3 regions of the Insulibacter thermoxylanivorax genome follow, and region 3 is predicted to be linked to each of the others. Evidence: predicted binding sites of a transcription regulator. Region 3 holds the regulator's gene; each other region holds the start of a gene.

Region 1 (10,980 bases), on a different contig from region 3:
CAACGAACGGCACGGACATCAGATAGGCCGCTTCCAGATACGGAACTAAGTCAAACTCATTCTGCGGAATATAGAAGACATCGTCTTCTTCGTTCTCATCCTTAAATTGTTCATCCTGTGAAAATGATTCGTGAAAAGGAACATGGATATGTTCACTGACTTCATCCAGACAGCGGGAACAAGAAAATACGATGTCGCCATCGAGCTGCCCGTCGATCAGAAAGATCCCTGCTGCAAACTCAGCTGTAAGTTCAGCATGAACGGGAGTATGCCTTAAGATATCACGGCGGCTGCCGAGAGCCTGGCTCATGTCCAGCTGAGTTTCAAGCTGAATCGGTCCGTCCAGACCGGCCATTTCTTTAAAATTGATCTTCAACGGGCATCACCTCAAACAAACAAAATTTATTATATCGACTCCTATGGCTTCTTGTCAACTAAATTCAGCCAAGTATAGCAGGCGAATCCCGCTTGGGTTAAAATAGAAACCAATATGGAGCCGGACTTCAGATCTCCCCTATGACAATCTCTGGACTTGCAGGTCCTCAGCTCATCTTGCTTGCGAATCTTACGCTAACCCCACGATACAAGGAGTCATGAACATGCGCACAGTAGGGATCATCGTCGAATACAACCCGCTTCACAACGGTCATGTTTATCATTGCCAACAAGCGCGCCGCCTATCAAAGGCTGACGCCGTCGTCGCTGTGATGAGCGGGCATTTCTTGCAGCGAGGCGAGCCCGCGCTGACGAACAAATGGGCGCGTACGGAGATGGCGCTCAGCATGGGCGTCGATCTCGTGATCGAACTGCCCGTCGCTTATTCCGCGCAGCCTGCGGAATGGTTCGCCTACGGGGCGGTATCCGCCCTGCACTTAAGCGGCATTGTAGACAGCTTATGCTTCGGCAGCGAGAGCGGCGACATCGCATGGTTCAGCGAATTAGCGGATCTGCTCGCGGACGAGCCGGAGGTTTTGCAGAAGCAGCTGCACGCAAGGCTCAAACAAGGCTTAAACTATCCGCAGGCCTATACCCGCGCTGTCCAGTATGTACTGCGCAGCGAAGGGATCGGTGCCGCTGGATGCGGCACGGACGATGCATACGACCTTGCCAAACCCAACAATACGTTGGGCCTTCATTATATGATCGCCTTACGGCGGCTGGGCAGTTCCATCGCCCCGCTGACGATCAAGCGTGTGAAGGCCGGCTACCATGATCCGCTCGAAGCCGACGCACAGATCGCCAGTGCCACCGCAATCCGCGAGAAGCTGCTTGTCAGCGGTGATCTTGCCGCCATCCAGCCTTATATTCCACACTATACCGCAGAGATCCTGCAAAGGGAATGGGACGCCGGCCGCGCTCCAGTTCATTGGGAGCGGCTGGCCGTGCCGCTGATGCAAGCGATCCTCAGCCGCAGCAAAGAGGAATTAGCGGCACTGGCGGAAGTAAGCGAAGGTCTGGAGAATCGCATCCTGCGCGCATTGAACGAGCTGGAAGGCAGCTGCAGCGTCGAGCAGCTGATCGAGGGTTGCAAGACGAAGCGCTATACCCGCACGAAGCTGCAGCGCACCTTCACCCGCATCCTCCTCGGCCATCGCAAGGAACTGCTGACCCGGGATGTCTTGGCGCAAGGCGTTCCTTACCTGCGCATCCTCGGTTTCAGCCGCATCGGCCGGCAATTGCTGAAGCAAATGAAGCAAACCGCTTCTGTACCGATCATCACGAATGTCGGACAAGAGGTGCATCCGCTTATGCTGCTCGATATCCAAGCTACGGGCATCCACGCCCTTGGCTACCAGCACTTCACTGCCCATGATCTCCTGCGCGATTATTATGAACCGCCGCTGATGCTGCAGCAAGAAACTTCAGCGAGCGAAGAAGTCCCTGCAGCAGATGCGGCCGAAAGCGGATCGCTTTGAGCGGCGGCGGTCCGCTCGCTTAGGCAGCCGGGATAACCCTGTGAGACCCGATGCCAGCCGCGGCTGCCGCTTCATCCTCAGCACCTGCTTCCTCCGCCTGTATGGCTGCCCCCTCTGCGGCCGCTTTGGGAGGGAGCTTGCGCAGATATTCCAGCGCATCGCTCAGCGTGCGAACCTCCACGATCTGCATGTTGGAGCCGATCTCCTCCGCCGTCCGCACCGCTTCGGAATAATTCTTGATATGAAGACCCCGCTTCTCATCGATGTAATCCGCAGGGGCCAGGAAGATATCGGCGCCGTCCCGGTCCGCCCCGATCACCTTGTGGCGGATGCCGCCGATCACGCCTACATCGCCCTCGGGACTGATCTCTCCCGTACCGGCGATGCGATAGCCGCGGCTGATATCCTCCGGCACGAACCGGTTATAGATCTCCAGCGCGAACATCAAGCCGGCCGAAGGACCGCCGATGTCTTCCGTCGAAATCTTCACGCGGTACCGCTCATCCTCCGGCTCGACGCTGCGCATCACAAGCAGGGATACGCCCAGCCCTACCTCAGCTTCCTCTCCTTCAGAAGACGGCAGGCGGCGCAGCTCGATCTCTTCCGTGTAACGGACATTGCCGCGAAGGAAGGTCACGGACGCCAGATCCCCTTCCTTCTTGGTACTGAGATGCTGTTTCAGGTCTTCGAAGCGCTTGACGGCCTGCCCGTCAAGCGCCTCGATGCGGTCCCACAGCTGCAGCACCTCCGCCGCAGGATAGTCCGCCATGACGCTCTGCACATACAATCCTTGGTCCTCGTAGCGATAGGGGATGCCCAGCTCCTCGTACACCGCAAGGATCGCATGGTTCTGCGAACCGAGCATGTTGATCTGCTGCCGGCTGTGATACTGTTCCTCCGTCTCCCCTTCATAGAAAACTTCTTCGCGTTTGTGAAACTCCGCATACGGATCCAAACGCAGCATGAGATAGCTGAACAGATCCGGGTAGCTTTGGTAGACCGCCGTCAAGAGAAAGGCTCCTTCCTCCTTCCCGCCGGTTTCTGTCTCTACCATCTCCCCGATCTCCTCCGTCGGTCCGGGCAGATACACCACATAATTCGTAGGAATATTCTGCAAGATCATAATCGCGAGGATCGCCGCCAACATGGCGATGATCAGTGCATGGCCCAGCCGATATAAGGTGCGTTGCATGTTGTGCTCCTTTCTAAGCGCAGCGCTGCCGAGGGCATGCTCCGGTCATCCGTCGTCCAAGCAGGTCTAAACAAGCCCGGCAGAACGTAAGATGCAATAAGTCCACTTAACAGGAGGCAAAGCATCGGTGACTGCTTCAAATTTCCGCAACAGTCCCATATTAACCATCATCCTCGGCACAGCAGCCTGCTTCGTAGTCGGTTTTATCATTCTCTATCCCGATCAGATCCTGAACTCCTCTCTCGAAGGGCTCACAATCTGGTGGAAAATCGTCTTTCCGGCGATGCTGCCCCTTCTGATCCTCGTTGAGATCATGACCGCCATGGGCATCATGCACTTCATCGGCGCCCTGCTCGATCCCGTGATGCGCCGCATGTTCCGCCTGCCCGGCATCGCCGGCTGGTGCATCGCCGTCGGCTGGACCGCCGGGGCGCCGGCTGGCGTGCAGCATATCGCCAAGCTGCGCCATGCCGGGCAGCTCACACGGCAGCAGGCGGAACGCCTGCTGGCTCTGTCCTATGCAGCCAGTCCCGTGCTGATCGTCATCGTCATCGCCGCCGGTTTCTTCCAGCGGCCGGAGCTAGGCGTGCCGCTCCTCGTCATCCATTGGCTCGGCGCCCTGATCGCGGCGCTGATCGCGACGGATTCCGCTGCCGATCGCAAGCAGCAGTCTGCCGGCCCCGCCCAGCATCGCCGCCGCAGCAAGCGGCAGCCGGGACTCCTCCGCCGCAGTTTGCTGGCAATGGAGCAGGCCCGCTTCGAAGACGGGCGCAGTTTCGGCCGCCTGCTGGGGGACAGCGTCTTCGACTCCATCCAGAAGCTGATGATCGTCGGCGGATATATGATCTTCTTCGCCGTCATGCTCAAGATCATCTCCCTCTCCGGCGCAGACCACCTCATCATCCAAGGAGGCGCCGCCCTGGAAGCGGCCTTCGGCCTGCCTGCCGAATCCCCCGCCGCATGGCTTGCCGGTTTCTTCGAGCAGCATCTCGGCGCCTATGCCTTGCGCAGTGCTTCTTATGATATCTGGTCGCTGGCCGTATTAAGCGCCCTGCTGGGCTGGAGCGGCCTATGCCTGCAGGTGCAGACCCGTTCAGCGATGGCGGGGACGGATCTGCGAGCGGCCCCATTCCTCTTATCCCGTATCGTGCACGCCGCAGCGGGAGCGGTGCTCTCCTTCCTCCTCTTCCCGCTGCTGAACCTGCTGCCGGCAGCTGCCCGCGGCTTCCGCCTGTCCGAAGAAACGGGCGTGCCGGTATGGGCGGAATGGCCGTATGCAGCGGGAGCCTCCCGCGGTTATCCCGATCTCATCACCGTCATCCGCTTCGATGCCTGGCTCATCTTCGGCGCTTCCTGCGGGATCTTGCTCCTCGCTTTGCTCTCGCTTCTGTACGATGCGATGTCCGATGCGGGCCGCCGGCACAACGGCTGAACGCTTCTCCAGACCAAGCAGCGCGGACCGATCAGACCAGCCGCTTATTAGACGGGGAAGGGTACTTCTTCCTGAGCGCCTCCTCTACGATCTTGGGCACCAGATCCGAAACATTGCCGTGATATTGGGCGATCTCCTTCACGATACTCGAACTTAAGTAAGAGTACTGCGGATTGGTCATCATGAAGAAGGTCTCCACTTGTCTGTTCAACTTGCTGTTCGTAGAAGCGAGCTGCAGTTCATATTCAAAGTCGGATACCGCCCTCAGTCCCCGGATGATGATGCTGGCTTGCTTCTGCTGCATATAGTTCACCAACAGATCCCGGAAGCTGTCGACCTCAACATTCGGCATATCCTTCGTCACTGCGATGAGCAGTTCCTTCCTCTCCTCCACGGAGAAGAGCGGCTTCTTGCTCGAGTTGTTGAGCACAGCCACGATCACATGGTCAAAATGTTTCGCAGCCCGGTGGATAATATCCAGATGCCCATTGGTCACCGGATCAAAACTTCCCGGATAGACCGCGATGAGTTCCGGTCTCGGTCGCTTCATAGCGCCTCACTCCAATCTCTACTATGTATCTTGATGTTGTCTGTCTTCGATGCCGCGGCGAATCTTCTCCATCCCAACCCTCCGCCCGTTCTGCAAGCGTCAGTCCTGTACGCGGTAGATCGAAACGGCGGCTTCCCCGTATACGGCACGCCGCACGCATACACTCCTGCCGATGCTCGGTTCATATGTATGTTTGGCATCATGCTCGATGACGATCCTTGCTCCCTCGGCGAACAATTGCTTCTCCTCCATCTCCAGCATGATCTCATCCATATTCGTATATCGGTACGGCGGATCGAGGAAGACGAGATCGAAGGCAAGACCCCTCTTCGCCAAGATCGACAACGCCCTTCGTGCATCATTGCGGTAAAGTTCAGCCCGATCGGCGAAACCTGTGCGCTCCAGATTATCCCTAATCGTATCGACCGCCCGTCTGTCGTGATCGATCAGCACCGCCCGCTGCATACCGCGGCTGAGCGCCTCAATCGCCAACCCCCCCCGACCCGGCATATAGATCCAGCACCGTGCCGCCGTCGAAGTAAGGTCCGATCATGCTGAACACGGCTTCTTTCACCTTATCCGTCGTCGGCCGCGTCGTGCTCCCAGGCACGGCCTTGAGCGGCCTTCCTCTGGCGGTTCCGGATATGACTCTCACTTGCTTGTATTCCCCCTTACCGGATCACCGTGGCATGGAAAACTTCTATACGCTATACTAACACATTCAAAAAAAAATACGAAAACCAAAATCCGTTCTCCGTGCCCCTAAACACAAAAAAACCGCGCCAATTCGCGGTCAAAAGAATTCGGGCACCCTCGCGGGTGCCCTTTTCATGGGAGAGGAGAAACCGGATGAAGAGCTTATGGGGAAACGTAAGTCTTCTCCGCGGTTGTCTGCAGCATCTCTCGATGCCGCTATCTATATCTTGTCCGTTCTTCACAGATCTATACATCGCAATCAAAAATTTTTTTGGTTCTTTTGACGATCCAGGGCCCAGCCTCATGAAAGGTCGTCAGGACGTTCGCCATCCAGCAGTTTATCCAAGGTATCAAGCATCTGACGCACGGAGTCCTCATCATACTTCCCCCGCTTCTTAAACTCTTGAAGCGTCCTCCTGAGCTCGCCGGCAATTCGCTCCTGCTCGGCAGTGTCCTCCATGCCTTCGGGATCGAACCATACATATTTGTCCTCTGGGCCGTTGCGCAGATATGGACGCAGCCAATTATCCGGATACGTATAATCCTGCTCGCCCAACACCATAGCCAGCACATCGTCCGTTTCCAGCGGAAGCAATTGATGGTAATATTCGCCCTCACCACTTCCGGACAGATCGACATGCAGATAGACATAGTGCAGATAATGTTCGCCGGTTTCTCTGTCCCTGACGATCTCATACTGCTCCAAGTCGCCCGTCAGCAATTCCTGTATGTTCTCCAATCGATCTTGCAGCATCTGCGACGGGATGAGTTTCATCGTGTGAAAGGATTGCGGCATGGCGAATCTCTCCTTTCTTTCTTACGCTTCATCATACCACATTTCCTCAGTCTGCATGTACATTCCGTTGATTTTTTGCGGGTGAGGGTGTTTTTGCCGGCGATCTTGCCCTTGAATAGGAACGTACATTCGCATTATAATAGAAACATACCACATGTGCGAACATGTGTTCTGTTCATGTTTTCTGTTTCGAATCCAAGGGAAAGCAAACAGGTGATGCCTATGGAATCCCGAAGAGACAGGATTATCTTCCTCGTCGATATGCAGAGCTTCTACGCCAGCGTCGAGAAGGCGCGGCACCCTGAACTGCGGGACAAACCGCTGATCGTCGCCGGCGACCCGGCACGCCGTTCGGGGATCGTCCTTGCCGCCTGCCCCCTCGCGAAGCGATGCGGGGTCACAACGGCGGAGAGGCTGGGGGAAGCCGTGCGCAAATGTCCCGACGTCGTCGTCATCCGGCCGCGCATGCAGGAGTACATCCGCGTCTCGCTGCAGATCTCCGCGATCCTGGAGCGCTTCAGCGATCTCGTCGAACCCTATTCCATCGACGAACAGTTCATCGATGTCACGGGGAGCTACTTGCTGTTCGGCAAGGATCCGCAGGAAGTCGCGCGCAAGATCCAGGCGTCCATCAGCCGCGAGACCGGCGTTTACGCGCGGGTCGGAATCGGGCCGAACAAGGTGCTGGCGAAGATGGCCTGCGACAACTTCGCTAAGAAGAATGCCGACGGCATCTTCACGCTGACCCATGAGAACAAGCGCGAGCACCTCTGGCCGCTTGCCATCGACAAGATGTTCGGCGTCGGCAGCCGCATGAACCGTCATCTGCGGCGGCTCGGCATCCACACGATCGGCGATCTCGCTGCCTTCCCCCTGCACAAGCTGCAGCGAATCTGGGGGGTGAACGGACATGTGCTGTGGATGACGGCGAACGGCTATGACTATTCGCCCGTCACGCCGACGACCCATGACACGCAGAAGGGGATCGGCCATCAGATGACCCTGCCCCGCGATTACCGCACGGCGGAGGAGATTCGCGTCGTACTCATGGAATTAAGCGAAGAGGTGTGCCGCCGCGCCAGAAGCAAGGGGCTGATGGGCGAGACCGTGAGCGTCGGCTGCCGCGGCGCCGACTTCGACCGTCCCACGGGCTTCCATCGGCAGACGAAGCTCAGCAGTCCGACCAACCATATGCCGCATATCTTCGCCGCGGCGCAGGCGCTGTTCGAGCGCCACTGGGACGGCGAGCCGGTGCGCAGCGTCGGCGTCTCGCTCACCCAGCTGAGACCCGATGACGAGTATCAACTGGACCTGTTCCTCGACCGCGAACGCGAGCGCAAACTCGATCATGCCGTGGATGCGATCAAGGAGCGGTACGGATCCGCCGCGATCGTACGCGCCGTCTCCCTGACATCCGCCGGCCAAGCTTATGATCGGGCGCAGAAGATCGGCGGCCATTACAAGTAATATGCTGCATGAGTCCTATGCCTCATGCACCGCTGTCTTGTCGGCATCAGCCCATGCCGCTCGCATCCCGCGCAGCTGCTTCTGATGCTGCAGTCCGCATCTCCCGGCTCCATGCCGCGGCCTGTGCGGTACGATGATCCGGCGCTTCCTGCCTGTGATCATCCTATCCGCCGATCACCTGCTGATGGCCCCTGCGCGAACCAACCCCTTGGTCTTTGATCTTGCAGCCATGACATTCTTCCGAAAGGAGTGAACACCGATGTCAGACAACATGGACGAACATCTCCGCCGGGGCAACTTATTATGGGAGGGAAGCCGCATGTTCTTGCCGGAACATCGCGAACAATTGCTTGCACAACGGCGCAGCCGACAGGCCTTCCGCATGCCGCACTTGGATGAAGAACGGCTGGCCGACATGAGCCGCGCTGTCTCCGATTCCTTCACCCATGAGCAGCCGATCACCGTCGTATACGGCACGAAGTACGGCACGCAGCGCTTCACCGGCATCGTCAAGGGAGTCGATCCCTTCGCCGGCAGGGTGAAACTGGTCCGCACCGCCGACAACGAGAGCCAAGCAGCAAGCGGTGAGGAAGATGAGACCTTGCAGATCGCCTTCCGGCAGATCGTCGATATCCAGGAGTAAGCGGCTTAGAGACCGCGCCGTCCGTCTGCCCGGCCTAGCGCCGGGTCTTTGCTTTTATTAAGATTATTCATCATTTCATCGTCACAGAGGATCGTTCCGCCCCCGCGATGCGGCCGTCAGCGAAACATCCCCCACAGCTTGATCAGATGGAACATGTTGTTCGGATCGATCTTCTGATCCAGAACGAACTGTGTAATACTCGCCGTCTGCTGCTCATCGATCGCGATGTCGATCACGTAAGATACGGATGCGATCAATTGACGAATCGCTGCGGGGTGTTGCAGGTGTTCCTTGGTCACCCCCTGCAGCATCGCTTTGACCTGCTCTCGCAGCCCCGGATCCTTCAGCCTCTCCTTCACCGCTTGCACCAGCTCGGGACTGATCCCATATTCCACATACCGCATACGGATATCCCTCCTATATTCCTTGAAAGTTCCCCTTTACGCGAAACGGGGGAAGCACCCCTTGCATCTCCTGCCGCCGCAGACCCCCATCACGCTCAGAGAGAATGGACTGACGATACAGTGTATGTTCACTGCCTGTCCAGATATCCACCGTCATCTGTCCCAGCATCGGACCAAGCAATCTGCCCGATTCAGCCGGCATATTCAGCCAATAAGAAAGCCAGGCGAAACAATGCTCACCTGGCATAGGTCAAAGAATAGCCATTTAGTCCAATATATCACCGGACAGCACTTTCTCCCGTTGCAGCATCTCACGAAGCGGTGCATACTCCGGCGACGTCCAAAAATCCCGCCGCTGGATCAGATCGGCTGCATCATCCCGCGCCAGCTCGAGAATCTCGAAATCGCTCATCAGGTCGGCGAAACGGAACTCCGGCAGACCGCTCTGCTTCGTGCCGAAGAAATCCCCCGGCCCGCGCAGTTCCAGATCGCGCCGTGCTACTTCAAAACCGTCATTGGTCTCCATCATCACCCGCATGCGCTCCTGCCCAACCTCCGTCTTCGGATCAGCGATCAGAATGCAGTAGGACTGATGCTCGCCGCGGCCGACGCGGCCGCGCAGTTGATGGAGCTGCGCCAGCCCGAATCGCTCGGCATCGTAGATGACCATCACCGTCGCATTCGGCACATCGACGCCGACCTCCACCACCGTTGTTGAGACAAGCATATGGGTCTCGGCGTCCTTGAATTTCCGCATCTCCTCATCCTTCTCCGCAGCCGGCATTCGGCCGTGCAGGAGGCCGACGCGAAAGTCGGGGTAAGCCTGCTGCAGCTGAGCATGGAGATCGATGGCGTTCTGCACGTCGAGTTTCTCCGATTCTTCGATCAGCGGACAGATCACATAGCACTGCCGCCCGGCCGCCATCTCCTTGCCCATGAAGACGATGATGCGCTGCAGCATATCGTGCTTCACCCAATAGGTTTTGACCGGTTTGCGCCCTTTTGGCAGTTCGCTCAGGGTGGATACATCCATATCGCCGAAGGCCGTAATCGCCAGCGTCCTGGGGATCGGTGTGGCGGTCATCGTCAGCACATCGGGATCCATCCCCTTGCGGCGGAGGATGCTGCGCTGATTCACTCCGAACCGATGCTGCTCGTCGGTGATCACCAGTCCCAGCCGCCGGAAATACACATCCTCCTGAATCAGCGCATGGGTGCCGACGATCACATCGGTGATCCCCATCTGCAAGGAGGCCAGCACATCCCGCCGCTGTTTCTCCGTCATGCTGCCTACGAGCAGGTCCACCTGGATGCCGAAGGGTTCGTACATCCGTTGCAGGTTGCGCATATGCTGCTCCGCCAGAATCTCCGTCGGCGCCATGAGCGCCCCCTGACTGCCTGCCTTCACAACGGCAAACAGTGCCGCAGCTGCCACCACCGTCTTGCCCGAACCGACATCGCCCTGCAGCAGCCGGTTCATGCATCCCGGCTCACGAAGGTCGCGAAGGATCTCATCGATCACCTCTTGCTGCGACCGCGTCAAAGTAAAGGGCAGACTGCGGATGAATTCCTCCACCTGAGCGCGGTCGATCGGATGCGCGATGCCGTGCTTTCTGTTCTTATTCGCTGCCTTTAACGCTTGCAGTTTCAACTGGAACATCAAGAGCTCTTCATAGACCATGCGGCGGCGTGCAGCTTGTCCTTCATCGATGTTCTCCGCGTAGTGCACGCCGAACAGCGCTTCCCGCCGCGATAACAGCTGATGTTTGTGAACCAACTCTGCCGGCAGCACCTCTTCGATCAGATGGCCGTATTGTTCCAGAGCCTGCTTGATCACCTTGCGCAGCCATTTCTGGGAGATGTCCCCGCTTACCGAATAGACGG
Region 2 (10,980 bases), on a different contig from region 3:
ATCATCGGCGGCGGCATCACCGGACTCAGTGCCGCCTTCGCTTTGCAGCAGAGGATTCGAGCGGGGCAGCTTGATGCCCGATTGGAACTGATCGAGGCCGCACCGGTTCTCGGAGGCAAGATCCATACCTTGCGGGACAAGGGATTCATCATGGAGACAGGGGCGGATTCCATCGTCAGCCGCAAGTTTCATTCCCAGCCGCTGCTTGAGAAGCTTGGGCTTGGCGGCGAACTGGTGTACAATGCCACCGGCCGCTCCTTCTTGTTCATCGACGGGAAGCTTAAACCCATTCCTGAGGATACGGTGTTTGGCATCCCGCTCAGCGTCGAATCCCTTAGCGAGAGTGAGCTGATCTCAGAACAGGGCAAGGAAGAGGCGCTGAGGGACCTCACCACGCCGAACGACGGTCGGTTCACCAAGGAGGATTCCCTCGGTGCATTCCTCAGGTACTTCCTTGGCGAAGAGATCGTCGCAAGGCAGATCGCTCCGGTGCTCTCCGGAGTCTATTCCGGCCGTTTGGATGACTTGACGATCGCCTCCACCATGCCTTATCTGCTCGATTACAAAGAGGAGTACGGCAGCATCATCCGCGGTCTGGAAGCGAATAAGCACAGATTCCAAAACACCGGCGGCGGTAAATTCCTGTCCTTCGAAGGCGGCCTGTCCCGGCTGCCCGAGCGGATCGCGGAACAGCTTGAGGATGTGACCATCCGCTTAGGGACAAGAGCCCTTCGCCTTGCGAAGGCGGAGGAGGGATGGACGATCGAGCTGAGCGGCGGGCAGACCATACGCGCCGACTTTGTGATCCTGGCGGTCCTTCATACCCACGCGCAGCAGATCCTGCAGGATACTGAGCTCAACGAGCTGTTCGGGCAGCTGCAAACCCATTCCTTGATCAGCGTGTATCTCGGCTATGATCTGGAGGATGATGTGCTGCCCGCAGACGGCACCGGCTTCATCACCGCCGGGGAGGATGAGCTGACCTGCAGCGCCTGTACGTGGACCAGCCGCAAGTGGTCTCATACTTCACGGCATCATAAGCTTCTCCTCCGGCTGTTCTACAAGAGCTCTCAGCCCGTCTATGAACGGCTGGCCAAGATGAGCGAAGCCGAGCTCTTATCCGTTGCCAAGCGGGATGTCGAGCGTTCCATCGGCATCGCAGCACAGCCGGTGATCCATGCGGTAACGAGATGGCATGAAGCAATGCCCGTCTATCATATTCGCCATCAGGAACTCGTGACCGGGCTGGAACAGGAATTGAAGGAACGCTATCCCGGTGTTCTCATCGCCGGTTGTTCCTACTACGGGGTAGGGATCCCCGATTGCATGCAGAGCGGCGAGCAGGCCGCTGAACGGATCATAGAGAGCATCAGCGGCAAGGTTTAAGGCTTCGGCCCACAGCCTTGCCCAACGTTTCATGTAACACCCCTCGATTGCCTTCATGGTGATCGGGGGGTGTTTTGCGGTGAGGGGAAGATTCACATCCCGATGGGCGGCGACATATCGTATACCACAGCGGTGAAAGAGGTGGTGAATGGGTTGCCGATTCAAGCAGTGCTGCAAGGTGCCGGTCTGATCTCGGGTCTTGTCCGCATCGATCTGAGCGACGGGGGAAGATGCGCGGTGTGCACCATCATGCTTGGTTCCCTTACGAGTGATCCCTGCCCGTGCACAGCGGATCAGCTTCTGTTTAACGTATTGAATTACCAGACGGGGAAGAAGCAGATCCAGCTGCAGCATGCCGAGTACGTGCCCAGGGGCGGCACCGTCCAGCGAGCGTCTTGGCAGCTGCAGGAGGATGTGGAGTTTGCTTACGGGAGATTCGATTATGCCTTGGTCTGCTCCGATGAGGGCCGGCCGCTCATGCCGGGGGATCTGCTCATCGTCCGCCTCTGTACGAACCCAGGGGGATTAAGATTCGGCTACGAGTGTTTCATGGATGCCCCTGCCTCCACCTTCAACGGTTTCCAAACAGCACTGGTCATCAAATATCCGGGGTACAGGCAGATGCTGGCCGGCGGGCAGTTTGAACCGGACTTCTAAGCCGCAGTCCATATGCAGCCGATCGCGGTTGATTGTGAATGGGGATGTTTGCTCACTTGCTATATGAGAACGTTTGTTCGTATAATAAACAAGTGAGGTGAAGTCTTCATGGCCGATTTCGATGCAGAAGCCCATGTGTATGATTATATTGTCTATGTCTATCTGATCAAGGCGCTGGATCGGGACCGCAAGGTGCTCAGGCAGCTGAAGCTGGCCCGCGCTTGGGAAGGGCTGGCGGAAGCGCTGCTAACCCGCCTGGTGGCAGAGCTTACCGACCATAGGCGCCGCATGGCAAGGCACGGCTTGCGCATCGTGCTCGAGGAGATCGTCCCCGGCAACAACGTTCATGTCATGTATACCTATCGCCGCTATGAATATCATTGCTATATGCTTCCCTATGTATTAAAATCCCGCTGCGAAGACAAAATATTACAGTTAATACAAGATATGCACCTGGCGGAAGGATAGATTTCTGATCATCCATCGCAACTCTGCATGATTATTTGCGTATAACTATGCGAATAGGATTCTAAGGATTAGTTCTCATATTAGATGTGGAGGTATTACATACATGAACTGGAAGCGCACGGTGCTGTTGTCGCTTGTGCTGGCAGCAGTTGGTACAGCGGCAGTGTACGCAGATGATATCTACGAGACGATCAAGGCAAAGAAAGTCAGCGTATCCGTCAACGGTCAATCCCTGAAAGAACAGGGTCTGCAAGTCAACAGCAAGGTCTATGTCCCGCTTAATGAGATGGCGGACACGGTGCAAGCGATGATTGAGTACGACGGCGATCAGGTTGCGATCTACAAGCCGAATGTTCATATGGCATTGTTCTCTGTGGTGAAGGACCGCATCACGACCCCCTTCGGCAACGTGACGAAGGGCGGCGAATATAACTTCGCGATTTTCACACAGGTGGACAATCTGCAGAAGGAAGTCAAGAACCTCAAGTTCGAGATCTTCGATCCCCATGGCAAGTCCGTGTACAATGCCATATTTCCGCTCAGCCTAAAGGATAATTTCTGGCATTTTACTCCGACGATTACACTGAAGTTCAACCAGACGGGAGAATACAAGATCAGAGCTTATATGCAGCTGTCAGTACAAGGCGGTTACCATCTCGTCTCGGAGAAGATCATCCAATCGCTGGAGAAGTAATCCGCGGTTAAGCTGTCTCATCGACCTCTGTGAGACAGCTTTTTTGTGTGCAATGCGGGGAAATTCCTGCTTATAGTCGGAATTGTCTGGTTTTGAAGAAAATATTTGCTTCAGCCCATGAAAAAATGATACGATACACGAGAGAAGTAAAATGAATGATGAAATGAGGGTTTACGATGAGTGAGCATGAACATCAACATGAACATGATGAACACGAAGATATTGTTGTAACGATGACTGATGAAGAGGGCAATGAACGGGAGATGCTGCTGGCATTTACATTCGATGTAGATGAGCAGATCTACGCCGTGCTTCTGGACTACCATGATCCGGAAGAGGAAGGCGTCATCATGCGCCTCGAAGAGGAAGAAGGAGATACCGTTCTTGTTAACATAGAGGATGATGAAGAGTGGGAACGCGTGGTCGCTGTCTACAATGAGTTAGCTGAACAAGAGCAGTTCTAATTCATCCCTGTGTCATTCGCGCACAAAGCACAAAACCGAGAACCCGGCGGCGCCGTGGATTCTCGGTTTTGCTGCTTATACGGCGGCGTTCCCGCTGATGGTTCATCGATTTCAGACATTGCCGGCGGAACAGCGGCCGCAACGCTTACTTGCGCGTATTAAAGTACATCGTGCGGCCGTTAAACATGGTGACTTGGGCCTTGAGCCGGCGCCCGATGTACCGGCACAGCTCGTTGGCTTTCGCTTTATCCCCGTGTGTAGCGCCGTCGGGAAGGACGACTTGAATATAGGCGATCGCTTGCTCCGGCTCCATTTCCTGCTTCGTACCGATGCCGATGAAGATGGCGCGATAATCCGCATGTTTCCCCCGCAAATAGAGCCATTCATGCTCTCCGTCCCTTCTCGTCTCGATCTCGTAGGGGAAGGCCATCTCCGCATAGTTCCAATCCAGCTGCTGGCCGGTAAGCGCCGTTTGGCTGCGATACCTTTCCAGCACTTGCACCACATCATCAAGGGTGATGCTGTCGTGATCGGAACCTTGCACCAATTCGATATATGCGCTTTGACCCATCTCTACACCTGCCCGTCTCGTCATATTTCCATTATATATGATAGCATCGAAGAAAGCGTTTTACAATGAAGAAGACGGTTTGATGCTGCTATGGACAAGCTGCGGATTAGAAGATCGGAGCCTTCTCTATGATGACCTTCACGTTCTGGATCGTCTTGTCCTCCGGCCCTTGGATGGGCAGCCCCACTTCCAGATGCTCCATGATGTAATCGATATTCTCCTGGGTGATGATCTCTCCAGGCAGAAGAACCGGAATCCCCGGCGGGTAGATCATGATGAATTCTGCGATGATGCGTCCTGCTGCCTGCTTAAGCGGCACCACTTCAGTGTCGGCATAGAAAGCATCCCGCGGCGAGAGCGACAACTGCGGGATCTCTGGTACGCGCACTTTAACGGGATTGGCTGTGCTCTGCTGCGCATGCATTGCCGACAGTTCGCGCAGCGCATCGACCAGCCGCTGCACCGACTGCTCATCATCCCCGGCGGTGATCAGACAGAGGAGGTTATACATATCGCTTAGCTCTACCTCGATGTTATGTGCCTCCCTGAGCCAGCCTTCTGCCTCATATCCGGTGATGCCGAGCTCAGCGACATGGATCGTCAGCTTCGTCGGGTCGTAGTCATAGGTAGCTTCATTGCCGCGAATCTCGTCGCCGAAGCAGTACAACCCCGGTATGGCATTGATCTCCTGACGCGCATAACGGGCGAGGCGCAGGGCGTGTTCGACCATCTGTCTGCCGTTCAGCGCCAGATGCCTGCGGGCCGTATCCAGCGATGCCAGCAGGAGATAAGAGGTCGACGTCGTTGTCAGCATGCTGATGATCGCTTGCACGCGCTTCGGATCGACGCGCCCCTCCCGCAGATTGAGGATGGAGCTCTGGGTCAGCGAGCCTCCCAGCTTGTGCACGCTGGTCGCGGCCATATCTGCACCTGCCTGCATCGCCGAGAGGGGCAGCGCTTCGTGAAAATGGATATGAACGCCGTGCGCTTCATCGACCAGCACGGGAACATCGTAACTATGAGCGAGGTCGACGATCTCCTTCAGGTTGGCGCAGATGCCGAAGTAAGTCGGATTGATCACGAGCAGCCCCTTGGCATCGGGATGCATCTCCAGCGCTTTGCGCACGGCGCGCGTCGTGATGCCGTGAGCGATGCCCAGACGGTGATCCATCTCCGGATAGATGAAGATCGGCTTCGCGCCGGCCAGGATGATGGCCGTCATGACCGATTTGTGCACATTGCGCGGCACGATGATCTTATCCCCGGGGGAGCAGACGGACAAGATCATCGTCATGATCGCCCCGCTGGTGCCCTGTACGGAGAAGTAGGTATGGTCGGCGCCGAAGGCCTCCGCTGCCAGGCGCTGTGCTTCCATAATCACACCTGTTGGTTGATGAAGGTCATCCAGCGGAGCGATGTTGATCAGATCGATGGACAGCGCATTCGAGCCGATGAAATCCCTGAACTCGGGATCCATCCCGACCCCTTTCTTATGCCCAGGGATGTGGAATTGAACTGGATTGCGCTCCGCGTGCTGCCGCAGAGCTGTGAACAACGGTGTGCGATTCTGATCCATCTGTCAGCCGTCCCTTCCTTGTGAACGTTCGTTAGTATGATGACAGATTTCATGAAACATCTCATGATATATGTCATAGGATAAACAAGCAAGAGTATACAAAAAGTTAGATATGGATTCAATAGCCTTTGTTAAAAATGGATATAAAACCATCCCTTTGGAGAAACTAACCCCTTACGAATCCAAGGTAAAGCGGGGGGTTTTGTTCTTGGCAACAGAGGCTAAGGAACAGCGGCGGCTGTTCACGCCCTTCATCATCCGGATGCTGCTCGTTCTGTTCTTCGTGGAGTTTGTAAAAGGGGCGCTCATCGTGACGATCCTGCCCGTCTATATGAACATCGTGCTCGGTTTATCCGCTTATACCGTAGGCTGGACGCTGGCTCTGCAATATGCGGGGGATAATCTGTTCCGCACGCCGATGGGATATGTGATCGACCGCATCGGCTATCGCATCGGCATCCTGGGAGGCGTGGCTGTGGCCGGTGTTTCCGTGTGGATCATGGCCTATGGGAAAAGCAGCGGGTGGATGCTCCTCGCAGCAACCCTGCTGGGGATCGGCACATCGCCGCTTTGGCCGAGCGTTATCGCCGGAGCCACGGCAGAAGCAGGGGAACAGGCGCGCGGCAAGGTGATGAGCGTCGTATATGTCGCTTGGCTGTCGGGGACGGGACTCGGCCCCGTTGTGATTAACCTGCTCATCCGAGGGAATGATTATTTGCCGACGTTTTGGTTCTTGCTCGGCCTGTTGGCCTTCGTCCTGGCGATTGCCCTCTTCCTGCCCGATCATGCGGCGAAGGGAGGGCCGGGGCGGCACGAATATGCCCTTCGGACGAAGAGCGACTCGCCGCTGCTGCAACGGGCGTCGGTTTATATCCGTAACGTCCTCAGTTCGATCCACGTCAGCCCCTTGTTCTACCCCGCATTATTCCTGCAGAACATCGCCATCGGTTTGCTGGCTCCGGTGCTGACCCTGTATGCAAAGGAGATTCTTCATCTCAGCAATGTCATGTACAGCCTGCTCTTGATCTTCGGCGGGGGCATCACGATCCTCCTCCTGTACCCCGTCGGCCTCCTTGTCGACCGCTGGGGGACGCGCTGGCTTCTGCATATCGGTTTTCTCTTGTCCAGCGCGGCGATCGTGTTCTTCACGTCAGCGCGGTCGATGCCGCTGTTACTTGGGACGTCAGGCCTGATCGGCGTGAGTTATGCCCTGATCATCCCTGCATGGAATGCCTATATTGCAGCATTGGTGCCGGAGGATAAGCGGGCTTTCGTGTGGGGATTTTTCCTGACGATCGAGGGGGGAGGGATGGTCGCCGGTTCCATCTTATCGGGACGGCTGTGGGATACCTTCGGACCACAGGCGCCTTTCTTCGTGAGCGGCGGGGTGATGGTTGTGATATTTGTTCTCCATTTGTTCATTTCCAATAAACAGCCTGTTATGGTACGATGAGACATGTCGCGACAGTGTGACAAACGTTACAGTGCATGTTCCAAGGAGTGTGGCAGGCATGAAGCAATTGGGGATCATTTTCCTCATGTTACTCAACGTATTCATTGGGTTCGGCATCATCATCCCGGTTCTGCCGGAACTCGTTCCTCCTTATCATCTCTCGTTGATGTTATCCGGATATTCGCTGATCTCCTTCGTCATGTCCCCGCTGTGGGGAACTTGGTCGGACAAGCTTGGACGCAAGCCGATCATCATGACGGGGATTGCCGGCTATGCGCTGAGCTTCTTCCTGTTCGGCATCGCTGAACATCTGTGGCTGATGTATGTGTCCCGCCTTCTGGCCGGATTCTTCTCGGGCGCGGTGATCTCCTGCGCCGTGGCCTATGTCGCCGATGTGACGGATGAAGAGAATCGCACGCGGGGCATGGGCCTGGTCGGCATGGCCATCGGTCTCGGCTTCGTCATCGGCCCGGGGGTCGGCGCGGCCTTGAGTCTCTTGGGGTACTCGATTCCGTTCTTCGCCTCATCGGCTTTGGCCCTTATCACCTTGTTCTTGACGATCCTGTATCTCGATGAGTCGCTTGCTAAGGAGAAGCGGGAGGCGCATCTGCCGGGGCGAAGAGCTGCGGGTCGTATATCGAGCTGGCAGGCCTTCGCAGGGGCGATGAAATACCTCTACATCCTGGGGTTCATCGTATCTTTCACCCTGTCCGGATTGGAATTTGCCCTTTACTACTATCAAGCGGAGCGCATCGGCATCACGCCCTTCGATATGGGCATGATGTTCATGGTCAGCGGCATCGTCGGCGCGGTGATCCAGGGGGGCGTCGTGCGGCGGTATATCAAGAAAGGGGACGAGCCGAAGTTTATGACGCTCGGCCTGCTCTTATCGGCGGCCGGTTTCTTCCTCATCATCTTCTCTGCTAATCTGTTGACGGCCACGCTGTTTCTTACGGTCTTCTCGGCAGGCAATGCCTTGGTGCGGCCTTGCGTCACCTCGCTCATCACGCAGAAGACCACTGTTGGTCAGGGAACAGCCAGCGGGCTCAGTTCGTCGATGGACAGCCTTGGACGCATCACCGGACCGCTGTTCGCGATGGGGGCCTTCTATATCGCTATCCAGCTTCCCTTTGTCCTGGGCGGGATCATCTGCCTTCTTGGTTTGTTCCTGCTGCAGAGGTTCATGTCCTTGGATGCAAAGGCAGAAACGGCGGGATAACCGTAACAGAAGAGGCCGTTCAGAAGGGGAATGTAAAGAAGGGACCTGTTGTACGAGGTCCCTTTTATGTTTAATGAGCAGTGGAAGATATTGATCCCTTGCATGAACACACCGCTCTGTGGTATTACTTACTTTCCTGCCATAAGCCTGTTGACAGTCCTGCGCATCAACGCCTATGAATCGCTCAAGACGTTCATCTTATGTCGGCTTGGCAGGAGAAAATTAATCCATAAACCAAGTTGCGCTTTCATATTAATCAGTATAAGATATTGGTAAGAGAAAATTATCAGAATATTTTAATAATAAGACATTGGTAAGATATGGAGGGATTGCCGTGACCAAAAGCTATGAAGTGGAGTATTGCAATCTTGAGTTGCGTTTTGACCGCCGGCAAATCCAGAGTTTTATCAAAGATCTAATCGGTGAAGGTTACTCGCTGTATTGGAGCGAAAACGATACGTATTTTATGATCTCGATCCGCGCAGGCCGCAAGCTGATCAAGCTGAAGTTCCAGCGCATGGGCGAGCGGTTCAAGCTGGTCGGCACTTACTCCTTCCGCGATGAGAAGCTGATGGAACTCATGGAGAGGATGATCGGCGACACCCGCGGGCACGCGGTAGTGAAGCGGTTCCGTGACCGGCAGATTCTAATCGAGAACATCATGTTCGGTGAGATCATTCGCACGGTGGAGATCAACGGGGTGGAGCACAAAGTAATCTATCAGAAGGAGCCGGTCATCACGATGGAGTCGATGATCGAAGCCTATCGTTCGACGCGTGCTGAGGAGCGGGCTAGGGTGGTCAGAATGGAGCTGGATTATGAGCTTGCCGTCCTGCATGAATGCATGATGAAAGGTGACGCCGAAGGCATCGCACGTGCTAAGGAGAGATTGGAAGCACTGCGGCAGGAAGCTTTGCAGCTTGAACTATAATGAATATACAGTCACAAGGTATAGGACAGATTAGATCCGCTGTCTGCGAAGGTATAGATTCCCTCGCGGCAGCGGATATTTACATAAAACGTAAATAATAACGTTGTAAAAAACTATTTCACAAACCGTGCTGAAATATGTACAATAGACCATATGAGAGAAATTAAACAAAATATAAGAAGTGGGGCGAGACTATTGTCTAAACAACAGATTGGCGTAGTCGGTCTGGCAGTTATGGGCCGCAACCTGGCGCTGAACATCGAAAGCAAAGGATTCTCTGTATCGGTGTATAACCGTTCGCCGGAGAAAACCAAAGAACTCATTGCAGAACATCCTGATAAGAATCTAGTAGGTACTTATTCCATTGAGGAATTCGTACAATCTCTGGAGCGTCCGCGCAAGATCCTGATCATGGTCAAGGCCGGTGAGCCTACGGATGCGACGATCAATCAATTGCTGCCATATCTCGAGAAAGGCGACATCATCATCGACGGCGGCAATGCCTACTTCCCGGATACGCAGCGCCGCAACCGCGAATTAAGCGAGCGGGGCATCAACTTCATCGGTGCAGGGGTATCCGGCGGCGAGGAAGGTGCGCTGAATGGACCAGCGATTATGCCCGGCGGACAGAAAGAGGCTTACGAACTGGTTGAGCCGATTCTAACGGCTATCGCGGCTAAGGTGAATGGCGAACCTTGCTGTACATATATCGGTCCGGACGGCGCAGGTCACTATGTAAAAATGGTGCATAACGGAATCGAATATGGGGACATGCAGCTGATCTGCGAAGCTTACCATCTGATGAAGGAGATTCTGGGGCTTACGGCGGATGAACTTCATGAGATCTTCGCTGAGTGGAACCGCGGTGAGCTGGACAGCTATCTGATCGAGATTACAGCGGACATCTTCTCTAAGAAAGACCCTGAAACCGGGAAGCCGATGGTCGACGTGATCCTGGACGCAGCCGGCCAGAAGGGCACAGGCAAGTGGACGAGCCAAAGTGCGCTTGATCTGGGTGTACCGCTGTCAATCATCACGGAATCGGTATTCTCCCGCTTCCTGTCTGCGATGAAGGAAGAACGCGTAGCAGCGAGCAAGGTGCTCAGCGGACCGAAGTCGAAGGTTGCCGTAGAGGACAGAGAGGCCTTCATCGAACAAGTACGCAGAGCTTTGTTTGCGAGCAAGATCGTCTCCTATGCCCAAGGTTTCGCACAGATGCGTGCGGCATCGGAGGAGTATAACTGGAATCTGCAATACGGCAACATCGCGATGATCTTCCGCGGCGGCTGCATCATCCGTGCGCAGTTCCTGCAGAACATCAAGGATGCCTACGACCGTGATCCCGAGCTTCGCAACCTCCTGCTCGATCCTTACTTCAAGGACGTCGTCGAAAACTATCAAGATGCATGGCGTCAAGTGATCCAGATCGCCGTTGCGAACGGAATCCCGGTACCGGCATTCTCCAGTGCGCTGGCTTACTACGATTCCTACCGTTCGGAACGTCTGCCGGCGAACTTGCTGCAAGCTCAGAGAGACTACTTCGGTGCGCATACGTTCCAAC
Region 3 (10,980 bases):
ATGTAGATGGTGTTGCCCTCCGATTGGGCCGGGAAAAACTGATACATTCCCTGCGGTTTTAGGACGCCCAGCCGGGTCGCTTCTTCATAGATCCCATCTACGAGCTGCTTCAACTGCAGAGCTTTCTCGTCCCCTTCCTCGAGGAGCCGCGACACCTTGCCCTTCAAACCGAGGTGATGTCCGAGAAGCATCTGCATATTCACATAAGGACGCAGATACTCCACTGGATAGTCGCGCAGGATATGGCGCTCCAGATCCGGCGGTACCATCACTTCGACATCCTGGCTGACATTCGATCGGACAGGTGCGGCGGATTTTGCTGCGGCTGCCGCGCGGCCGGAACCTTGGACATCCGATTCCTTCACCTTGCGCAGCTCGTCCACCAGTTGCTGACGCTCCTCCGGATTCATCAAGCGATTCGCCAGTTCCAGTCCGTTCATCGCATCCTTCGCATACAGCACCAAACCGTCGTATTCCGGTGCGATGCGGGTGTTCGTAAATTTGCGGGTCAGGGCAGCTCCGCCGACGAGAATCGGGATATCGATGCCCGCCTGTTTGAGATCCTGGGCAGTCAGCACCATCTGCTGCGCAGACTTCACCAGCAGGCCGGAGAGCCCGATCATATCGGGTTTCTCCTTGTGATACGCTTCAATGAGCTGTTCCGGCGGGACTTTGATCCCGAGATTCACGACTTCATAGCCGTTATTAGAGAGGATAATCTCCACGAGATTCTTCCCGATATCATGGACATCGCCCTTGACCGTTGCGAGCAGCATCTTTCCCTTGGTCGCCGTCTCCGTCTTCTCCATGTACGGTTCCAAGAAGGCAACGGATGCCTTCATCACTTCTGCCGATTGGAGAACTTCTGCAACGATCAGCTCATTGTTGTTAAACAGCCGGCCCACTTCATCCATGCCCGCCATCAGCGGCCCATTGATGATATCGAGGGGAGCATAGTGTTTCAACGCTTCCGTCAGATCTTCGATCAGACCGTCTTTGCTGCCCTCTACAACATAGGAAGCCAGTCTCTCTTCCAAGGTCATATTCGCCTTGTCATTCTCTCTTACCTTCGCCTTGCGCTCTCTGAAGTATGCAACAAATGCCCCAAGCGTCTCATCATTGGTGTTGAAGATGAGGGCTTCCGCAAGCTTCCGCTCCTGCTCAGGAATCGAAGCATAGCGCTCCAGCTTCTCCGTATTGACGATCGCATAATCGAGCCCGGCCTTCGTGCAGTGATAGAGGAAGACGGCATTCAGCACTTCTCTGCCCGCCTCAGGAAGCCCGAAGGAGACATTGCTGATCCCGAGGATCGTATGGCATTCGGGCATCGCTTCCTTGATCATGCGGATGCCTTCGATCGTCTCCTCGGCCGCGCCGATATACTGCTCGTCCCCCGTTCCTACCGGGAACACCAGCGGATCGAAGATGATGTCCTGCGGTTTGATGCCGTATCGGTTCACCAGCAGATCATAGGAACGCTTCGCGATCCGCAGTTTATCATGGCGCGTCACCGCCATGCCTTGCTCGTCGATCGTGCCGACGACAACGGCAGCGCCGTAGCGATGGATGAGCGGAACGACCCGCTGGAATTTCTCCTCCCCGTCTTCCAGGTTAATCGAGTTGATGATCGCTTTGCCCTGCGAGTACTTCAGACCAAGTTCAATAACCTCTGGATCCGTCGTATCGATGACGAGGGGAACCTTCACCTTCTTCGTCACATACTGCAGGAACTTCTCCATATCGGCTTTCTCATCGCGCTCGGAATCCTGCAGACAGATATCGATGACATGAGCGCCGCCCTTGACCTGCGCTCTGGCGATCTCCGAGGCTTCGTCGAACTTTCCTTCAGCGATCAGCCGTTTGAATTTCCGCGATCCCAGCACATTCGTGCGCTCGCCGACCAAGAGCGGCTTGTTCTCCGGCTCCACATAGATGGCCTCGATGCCGGAGACGGCCGGCGGATGCTGGCCGAAGGTTCTGCGCGGCTCGTACTGCTTCATCGTCTCTGCCAGCACGCGGATATGCTCCGGCGTCGTGCCGCAGCAGCCGCCGGCGATATTGAGCCAGCCCTGCTCTGCAAAGCCCGCCATCTTCGCTGCCAGGGATTCCGGAGACTCATGGTAATGCCCGTTCTCATCCGGCAATCCGGCATTCGGATAGCAGCTGATCGCCGTGCCGGCGATGGTGGACAGCGTACGGATATGGTCGCGCATGAACTCTGGACCCGTTGCGCAGTTCAAACCGATGGAGATCGGTTCGAGATGCTCTAACGAGATATAGAAAGATTCGATATTCTGACCAGCCAACGTCGTGCCCATCGGCTCGATCGTTCCCGAGATCATGATCGGCAGCGTCTTGCCTGACTCTGCGAAGGCTTGTCTTATGCCGATGCTCGCCGCCTTCACATTCAGCGTATCCTGGCACGTCTCGAGCAAGATGAGATCTACCCCGCCTTCGATCAATGCCAGCGTCTGCTCATAGTATGAATCGACCAGCTGATCGAAGGTCACGCCGCCTGTAACCGAGAGCGTCTTCGTCGTCGGACCGACGGCGCCTGCGACGTATCTCGGCCATTCCTCTGTGGAATATTTGTTCGCTGCCTCCACAGCCAAGCGCGCCGCAGCCAGATTCAGCTCACGCGCCCGGTCGGCGATCTCATACTCCGCCAGGACGATGGATGTCGCGCCGAAGGTGTTGGTCTCGATGATATCCGCACCGGCCTCGAGATAAGCCTCGTGAATCATGCGGATGACATCGGGCCGCGTCACATTCAGCAGCTCATTGCAACCGTCGTATGCTTCACCGCCGAAATCTTCAGCGGATAGATTCTGCTGTTGGATCATCGTTCCCATCGCGCCGTCGAGGATCAATATTTTTCTCTTTAACTGTTCTCGAATATCTGGTTTGATCATGTGATCATCTCCCCTTCTCCTACCCACGGGTTTATTAACATAAAATGATGCATCTCATCAGTTCCGTACCGAACATGGAACAAGCATCATTCATCACACATTGTCATAGGAACGCACCAGTCAAATCCATCCCAATCGATCATCTTGTAGCCTATAGTTTAACAGATGTAGATTCTTGTGAGAAGTAGATCACGTAGAACGATAGGTCAATTATACCATTAATCTATTATTAATCATATCGATAAAGGTGGATTTATGGTGGCAAAGCCCTGAATTTGCAGGTTTCACCAAACTTTCGCCATGCCGGATAGACAGAAGACCCCCAATGCAGTGCATACATTGGAGGTCTTCTAGAGGTCTATGTGCCTCATCCGGCCTTGTCGATCTCATCGATCACGCGCTGTAAGTCACGCAAGGTAGTGATCTCATACCGCGGCTGAATCTCCCCGTCCGCGCTCATACCGCGGCGATTGATCCATACTGAAGCGATCCCTGTCCGATTCGCTCCCAGGATGTCCGTCGTCAGTTTGTCCCCGACCATCACGGCTTCCTGAGGTTCAACTCCAAGCAAGCGAAGCGCTTCTTGGAATAGCCGCTCATCCGGCTTGCCGTATCCGTAGTTGCCGCTGATCATGATATGGTCGAAGTACGGCGGAAGCTCAGGCACACCGTTCAGCTTCTCCTGCTGCAGATCCGGTGAACCATTCGTAAGCAGGAGCAGTTTATAGCGCTGCTTGAGCTGATCCAGCACTTCGAAGGTTTCTTCATAGACATAGGAGCGTTTGCGCCGTTCTTCCGGGAACCGTTCCCCTAGCTTCTTCCCTAAGTCCGGATCATCGACGCCCAGAGCGCGGAGCCCCTTCGTCCATGCATCGGCGCGGTACTGCGGAACGATGCGCTGCAGCCGGCGGAAATGCTCATCCTCGCCTGCCTCAAACTTCCCCCACAATCCTTCGAATGGGTTGATCCCGATGTTCACCGTGAACGGATAGGTCTCATAGGATTCGTACAATGCTCGTGCTTCCCTGCGCACAACCTCCTCAAGCCTCGCAGGATCCACGCCTGCCTCCTGGGCAGCAACCTGGCATGTCGCTTGAAATGCTTCGTCGACGCTGCGCTCATCCCAAAGCAGCGTATCATCCAGGTCGAACAATACAGCTTTCACCGTCATGGTTCTCCAGCTCCCTCCACCTTAACGAAATCCCCGGCGCGATCGCGATGATGCCTGCCGTTATTTCGTCAGATTGATATATTTGATCTGATTCTTGAGGGCAAACTCCCTCAGACGATCAGCCATCGCCGGTATATCGAAGAGATTGATCACCTTGCTGAACACCCAGAGCTTGTCGGATGAACGTTGTTTGATCACGATATTGTGCTTCTCAACTTGGATGAACTCGATGTCCTTCGCATTCAGCACTCGTTCTCGTCCCCATTTGCGTGTGGCAAGATCCGTCTTGCTGACCTTCAAGTAAGGCTTGCGGAAAGCGAAGAACCAGATCCCTAACAACAAATACGCGATAAAAGTAATCCAATACATCGTTTCAGATGACTGCACGCCGTAGTACAAGATGCCGTATAACAGCCCTACGCCGATAAATAATACCGGCAGCAAAATGCTCCGTCCCGTATAGAGATCATAATTCACTTTGCTGTTCACCGTTGTACGCCCGGCACGTTTGCGATATTCATTTACTTTCTGCTGGTTGCGATAGACCATGCGTTCCCATTTGCGCGATGACATCCTTATGCCCCCTGATCGTAGAATTCCATATTCTCTATTATAAAAGATCAAACCTCTAAAATAAAATCATAGGACAATAGGAAGATTATATAAGCGTCCAAGCGCCGTCTTCAAAGATAGAAAGTTTCACGTTACGTGATTGATCCAGATGAAACGGTTTAATCCAGAACCGTGAGTCTGTTCGATCTTTAACCGGTTCAAACCATGGATCATAGATCCCTGTGATCCAATAGGAAGCGTATGATCCGTTAATGCTTGAGCTGATCATCCGAATCCACGAAACGAATGTTCTCCAGATGCCCGCGCAGCGAAGCGCGGATCCCTTCAAGATACAGCTTGCGAAGCTTCTTCTGTTCGACAAGCTCCTCAGTGGTCAGTCCAACGGTCTTCTGTTTCTTGAATAGTTCATTAATGCGTCTAATCTGCTCGTCTGTGATCATCGTCTTGGCTCCCTCCTGTGTACATATCAATACTTTGACATCCGCCATGGGGAAAGTCAAGAGAACCCGCACAGCAGGCATTAGCCATAGAAAAACCGCCTTGCTGAGAGGCGGTTGTGTCGCGATTATTCGTTAGTTGATCATGATCCCAGAGGATGGCTCCTCTTACTCCTCGATGCTTCAAAAAAAGCAATGCTGAACGTTCGCGCTGGCTGATCCAGTTCAAAGATGGCATATGATCGATTCGAGATCCTCCATCCCGCTGCCCCCAGCGGTTATGGCAGCCTCAGCAGCATCCCCTCATACAGTATGCTGCCCGTTAAGCCGTTCATGTCCTTCAATCGTCCGATGTAATCATGGATATGGACGTGCTTAGGTTTATGTTCTCTGGCAATCTTCCATAAAGTATCACCGGCTTGCACTTTCACCGTGGCCCCCTGTTCAAATCCGCTGTCCCCTGGGTTTCCCTCATCGCCGCCGTATGGCTGAATCTGATCGACCCTCGCTTCAGCATAAGGATTCGCAGCCGATGAAGCGAATACGGAACTATTGCCTATAAGCATGCCGATCAATATGCCTAAGAACAAAACGGTCAAGATAACGGCTGTCATCTTGCGGTTCATAAAAAATAAAGCATAATGCCTGTGACGGCCGCGCTGGCCTCGTTTCGTCTTCGATCTATGATGGTGGTCATGTTCCGTTCCCATATATCCCAAAACAGTCACTGCAACCATAGATACATCCTCCAAACATTTGTTCTGGTTATATCATAATACGAACAAACGTTTGTGTCAATAAGAAATATGAAAAAGTTAGAAAGACCGTGATGAATATAAATAAGTAAAAACTCGAACTTATGTTTGTACGAACTGCGGTTCTGTGTTATTATTTACCTAGGAGAATCCAGTAAACGGAGTGATTACAATATGACCAAGCTATCGAGCAGACAGCAAGCAATCCTTGATTTTATTAAACACGAAGTACGCACCAAGGGTTACCCTCCCTCCGTCAGAGAGATCGGTGAAGCGGTTGGCTTGGCCTCCAGTTCTACGGTTCATGGTCATCTCGACCGCCTGGAGAAGAAAGGCCTCATCCGCCGGGATGCTACGAAACCCCGCGCGATTGAGATCACGGACGGTTCTCTGGACAGCAATGTCTTCCCTGAATCCGTTGCACGCGTACCGCTCATCGGCAAGGTAACTGCTGGCGTTCCAATATTAGCTACCGAGAATATCGAGGATTACTATCCACTGCCTGCTCATATGGTCGGCGACCATACGGTATTCATGTTAGCCGTCGTCGGCGACAGCATGATCGAGGCAGGCATCCATGACGGAGACTATGTCATCGTCCGCCAGCAATCAACGGCGAACAACGGCGATATCGTAGTGGCGATGACCGAGGATGATGAAGCGACGGTGAAGCGGTTCTACAAGGAAAGCGACCATATTCGCTTACAGCCGGAGAACTCAGCCATGGAACCGATTCGCTTGCGCAATGTGAAGATTCTCGGCAAGGTCATCGGACTTTATAGGGAGATCTATTAATCACAAGCAGATCGGCAGTGCAATAGCGCTGCCGATTGTTCATGTGATGGGCAATGCCCCAAGGACAAAAACCTTCGATCGAGTTCTTCTCCTTCACTTCTCGGTCTATATTGATTAGGACAATAACCGCAAAAAGCTGGCTGTGCATGGATCATTATTAAGAAAACTCGTATAAAACTATCCGGACTTGCCGAGGCTTAAAACGCGCCGAACCAGAGCATCTCCATCGATCATGCCGAAAGCGGAAATAAAGCGAGGATCTGATCCATATGGAAGGTGCGATATCCCCGTTTCTCCTGATCATAGGCGAGCACGAGGCTGCCCTTCACGCGGTGAACGGTGACGATCCGCTTACTGCATCTGTGCATCCGATCCATATAGATGAGCTCCACACTTCTGCCGATATAGCGATCCATCCTCATCATGTCCCCCTCCTGGGCTTATGGACTGAGCGAGATTCAGCGGTCATCGTGTGATCCAACATTCATGCGAACATACATTCTGTCTCTTATCTATATTATATACTCGAATATACGTTCGCATTCAATGGGAATGATCAAATTTTTCTCGTGTTCCATCATGCACAGCAAAAAAAGACTGCCAATCGTGGGAATCGGCAGTCTAAAGATAAGGGCTTGTCCGTTTTATCTTAATATGTCCTTAATATAAAGTCATGTATTGGTCGCGTTCCCATTGATGAACATGGGTACGGTACATATCGTATTCGATCTCTTTGAGTTCGAGGAAATTCGTCAAGGCATGTTCGCCGAGGGCGTCACACATCACTTCATCGCGCACGAGTTCATCGATCGCTTCCCGCAGCGACTTCGGCAGGCTGGGGATGCCGTTCTGGATGCGCTCTTCCTCGGACATGATATAGATATTGCGATCCACCGGCTCCGGCAGTTCCATCTTCTTCTCGATACCATCCAAACCGGCGCGCAGCATAACCGCGAGAGCTAGATAAGGATTGGCCGATGGATCGGGACTGCGCACCTCGATGCGCGTGCTTAAGCCGCGGGAGGCAGGGATGCGGATCATCGGGCTGCGGTTGCTTGCCGACCAAGCCACATAGCAGGGCGCTTCATAACCGGGTACGAGGCGTTTGTAGGAATTGACCGTCGGGTTCGTCACCGCGGTGAAGGCCCGCGCATGGTACAAGATGCCCGCCATGTATTGACGCGCGGTCTCGCTTAGACCCAGTTCATCATCCGGATCGTAGAAAGCATTGGTATCGCCCTTGAACAGCGAGAGATGGCAGTGCATCCCGGAGCCGTTCATCCCGAACAGCGGCTTCGGCATGAATGTGGCATGCAAGCCGTGCTGTCTGGCGATGGTCTTCACGACGAGTTTGAAGGTCTGGATCTGATCCGCGGCCGTTACGGCGTCCGCATATTTGAAGTCGATCTCGTGCTGTCCCGGGGATACTTCATGATGGGAGGCCTCGATCTCGAAGCCCATCTCCATAAGCGTCAACACGATCTCACGCCGGCAGTTCTCCCCGAGGTCCGTAGGCGCAAGATCGAAATATCCGCCGTGATCATTCAGCTCCAGAGTCGGGGCCCCGCGCTCATCGGTCTTAAACAGGAAAAACTCCGGTTCCGGACCGACATTCATCGCGGTGAACCCCATCTCTTCGGCGATCTTCAGGTTCCGCTTCAAGATGTTGCGCGGATCCCCAGGGAAAGGCTGTCCATCCGGCAGATAGACGTCGCAGATCAGACGCGCGACGCGGTCCGTTGTCACCCAGGGGAAGATAACCCAGGTGTTGAGATCCGGATAGAGATACATATCCGACTCCTCGATCCTTACATATCCTTCGATGGAGGAACCGTCGAACATCATCTTGTTGTCCAAGGCTTTCTCCAGCTGGTTAACCGGGATCTCAACGTTCTTAATCGTTCCCAGCAGATCTGTAAACTGCAGCCGGATGAATTTTACGTTATTATCTCTTGCTTGTTTGAGGATGTCTTCCTTTGTATACCCCACATGAACAACTCCTTCATCATTGTCGAACGCGTGTTATGTTTTGAAAAACCTTGCAAGCTCTCCTTGCAATAAGGTTGTCCTATTGTATCGATTGCCCGTTAGCATCTGGTGCTTCATCAACCGGCGGAACTGCTTGGAATCTGCAAATTTCCGCCGTTGTTCTTCGCTCTGCGGTGTGATGACTGTCGCTTCTTCTGAGTCCGAATTGACCGGCTTCAGCATCTGTTTAATCCCCGCGATATTGACGCCCTTCTCGATGAGGCTCTTGATCTCCAGCAATCGCTCTACATCGTTAAAGGAGAACAGACGCTGGTTGCCTTTGGTGCGTGCAGGTCTAACCAGTCCATGCTGTTCATAGTAACGAATCTGCCGCGCAGACAGGTCCGTCAGTTTCATCACCGTACTGATCGGAAACAAGGCCATGTTGCGACGGAGTTCATCACTCATGGGACCACACCACCTAATTTAGTTATTGAAGTTACCCATCATTGTATCATGTTCAGATAAGGTGTCAATCGATGTGAGGTTTGTGAACACACACTGTTACTGCTTGCCTGGGCAACCCAGATATGAGCGGATCGTGATCCAGGTCGTCCTCAGATCTTGGCCGGATCGATTCGCCCGCTCTGGACCAGATGATCAAGCGCTGTTAGTACTCCCAGCTTCGCATGGGCATAGGTTAGTCCACCCTGTACATATGCAATATAAGGTTCACGAATCGGCGCATCCGCCGAAAGCTCCAAACTTCCCCCTTGGATAAAAGTGCCCGCAGCCATAATGACTTGATGTTCATATCCAGGCATATCCGACGGAACCGGCACGACGTGGGAATCGATGGCCGAAGCCCGCTGGATCCCTTGAACAAAAGCGATCAATTCCTCCGCATCATGGAAGCGAATCGCCTGAATGATGTCCGTCCGCGGTTCATCCACCGTCGGCGAGGTCACATAGCTTAGTTCTTGGAAGACCGCTGAAGTCAGGATGCTTCCCTTCAGAGCTTGTCCAACGGTATGAGGAGCCATGAACAGCCCTTGATACATCAGCGCCGTGGCCCCAAGCATCGCACCTACTTCACCGCCGAGACCCGGCACCGTCAGACGATAAGCCGCAAGATCCACATAGCGTTTCTTGCCGACGATATAGCCGCCGGTATGCGCCAGGCCGCCGCCGGGGTTTTTGATCAGGGAGCCTGCCATCAGGTCAACGCCGACTTCCGTCGGTTCATAGATCTCCGCAAATTCGCCGTAACAGTTATCAACGAAGATGATGAGATCCTGGCGAATCGCGCGGATCTGATTCACCATCTCCGCAATATCGGCGATGCTGAAAGAACGCCGCCAAGAATATCCGCGGGAACGCTGTATGCCGATCACCTTCGTCTGCGGGGTGACTGCCTGCCGCACAGCGTCCCAATCAACGGAACCATCCTCGCGCAGCGCCACTTCGCTGTAGGAGATCCCAAGATCCCGCATGGAGCCGGTTCCGTCCCCCTCTTGGCCGATCACTTTGTGAAGCGTGTCATAAGGCGTGCCTGTGATGTACAGAAGGTGATCTCCCGGCCGCAGCACCCCGAAGAGCGCTGTGCCGATCGCATGGGTGCCCGATGCGAAGTGCGGCCTTACCAGCGCAGCTTCTGCACCGAATACATCCGCATAGATCTGATCCAGCACCTCTCTGCCTAGATCATTGTATCCATAACCTGTGGAGGAATTCAGATGGAAGTCGCTGACCCGCTGTGCTTGGAAAGCTTCGATCACCTTCGCTTGATTGTACTCCGCAGTGCGTTCCACCCCTTCAAAATAAGGCTTGGCTAAATTCTCTGCTCTTTCGATTAGATCTTTGTATCGTTCGAACAATTCGCGCATTCGTGCTGTCAATGTGTCTACTCTCCTCGTCCCTGATAATAATCAATCGATAACGCAAGCATATAAGTGCGGACTCTAACCAGCCTATGGCAGAGCCCATTCACCAACATAGCATAAAGTCATGACAAAAACATCCGCCGCGGCTATTCCACACGATAATCCTCGAGCTCGCGGGCAACTTGCGCGAGAATCGAGGACCTCGCGCTTACCCGGAGCAGGATCGATTCCGCCTCCGCCTCCTCTTCTTCCTGACGAACGACCCCGCCTATGCGATAGATCTTTGCGATGAGATCACCGCGGATGATCGGAATGCGGTACAGGTGCTCCTCTTCCTCTAACCTGTCTTGCAGATATTGGACAACGCGTTCAAGATCCTCATCGCTGTAGGCAGAGATCCTCATCCAGGGATCCTTCGCGATCAGCGTATCCTGCTCTTCCGGCGTGAGCAGGTCGATCTTATTGAATATGACGATCCTGTCCTTG

The links. Region 3 encodes LexA, which represses DNA repair genes until DNA is damaged. Its sites were predicted from a motif close to CGAACATATGTTCG; they were not measured.
Region 1: a site for LexA is predicted at 6,701-6,714, ahead of PRECH8_RS05310 (DNA polymerase IV). Genes of this name have one in related genera too.
Region 2: a site for LexA is predicted at 2,110-2,123, ahead of PRECH8_RS04185 (YhjD family protein). Genes of this name have one in related genera too.

What each region holds. Positions count from the first base shown of each region.
Region 1 covers NZ_BMAQ01000006.1:184,522-195,501, forward strand. Annotated here, with positions in the region: gene PRECH8_RS05275 (YceD family protein) at 1-376, opposite strand, end outside; gene PRECH8_RS05280 (nucleotidyltransferase) at 600-1,916, shown strand; gene PRECH8_RS05285 (YlbL family protein) at 1,936-3,108, opposite strand; gene PRECH8_RS05290 (nucleoside recognition domain-containing protein) at 3,236-4,540, shown strand; gene coaD (pantetheine-phosphate adenylyltransferase) at 4,572-5,090, opposite strand; partial or broken gene rsmD (16S rRNA (guanine(966)-N(2))-methyltransferase RsmD) at 5,190-5,745, opposite strand; gene PRECH8_RS05305 (hypothetical protein) at 6,088-6,582, opposite strand; gene PRECH8_RS05310 (DNA polymerase IV) at 6,805-8,049, shown strand; gene PRECH8_RS05315 (hypothetical protein) at 8,065-8,211, opposite strand; gene PRECH8_RS05320 (YolD-like family protein) at 8,309-8,692, shown strand; gene PRECH8_RS05325 (stage VI sporulation protein F) at 8,809-9,096, opposite strand; gene recG (ATP-dependent DNA helicase RecG) at 9,362-10,980, opposite strand, start outside.
Region 2 covers NZ_BMAQ01000005.1:248,000-258,979, forward strand. Annotated here, with positions in the region: gene hemG (protoporphyrinogen oxidase) at 1-1,386, shown strand, start outside; gene PRECH8_RS04180 (hypothetical protein) at 1,540-2,043, shown strand; gene PRECH8_RS04185 (YhjD family protein) at 2,152-2,511, shown strand; gene PRECH8_RS04190 (hypothetical protein) at 2,615-3,205, shown strand; gene PRECH8_RS04195 (DUF1292 domain-containing protein) at 3,382-3,669, shown strand; gene PRECH8_RS04200 (DUF1885 family protein) at 3,815-4,240, opposite strand; gene PRECH8_RS04205 (aminotransferase class I/II-fold pyridoxal phosphate-dependent enzyme) at 4,347-5,816, opposite strand; gene PRECH8_RS04210 (MFS transporter) at 6,025-7,269, shown strand; gene PRECH8_RS04215 (MFS transporter) at 7,328-8,488, shown strand; gene PRECH8_RS04220 (YkzI domain-containing protein) at 8,823-9,419, shown strand; gene gnd (NADP-dependent phosphogluconate dehydrogenase) at 9,615-10,980, shown strand, end outside.
Region 3 covers NZ_BMAQ01000014.1:52,370-63,349, forward strand. Annotated here, with positions in the region: gene metH (methionine synthase) at 1-2,912, opposite strand, end outside; gene PRECH8_RS07750 (HAD family hydrolase) at 3,280-4,083, opposite strand; gene PRECH8_RS07755 (methyltransferase) at 4,144-4,656, opposite strand; gene PRECH8_RS07760 (DUF896 domain-containing protein) at 4,905-5,096, opposite strand; gene PRECH8_RS07765 (LysM peptidoglycan-binding domain-containing protein) at 5,372-5,830, opposite strand; gene lexA (transcriptional repressor LexA) at 6,023-6,643, shown strand; gene PRECH8_RS07775 (hypothetical protein) at 6,874-7,065, opposite strand; gene glnA (type I glutamate--ammonia ligase) at 7,304-8,632, opposite strand; gene PRECH8_RS07785 (MerR family transcriptional regulator) at 8,666-9,079, opposite strand; gene PRECH8_RS07790 (methionine gamma-lyase family protein) at 9,229-10,497, opposite strand; gene hflX (GTPase HflX) at 10,641-10,980, opposite strand, start outside.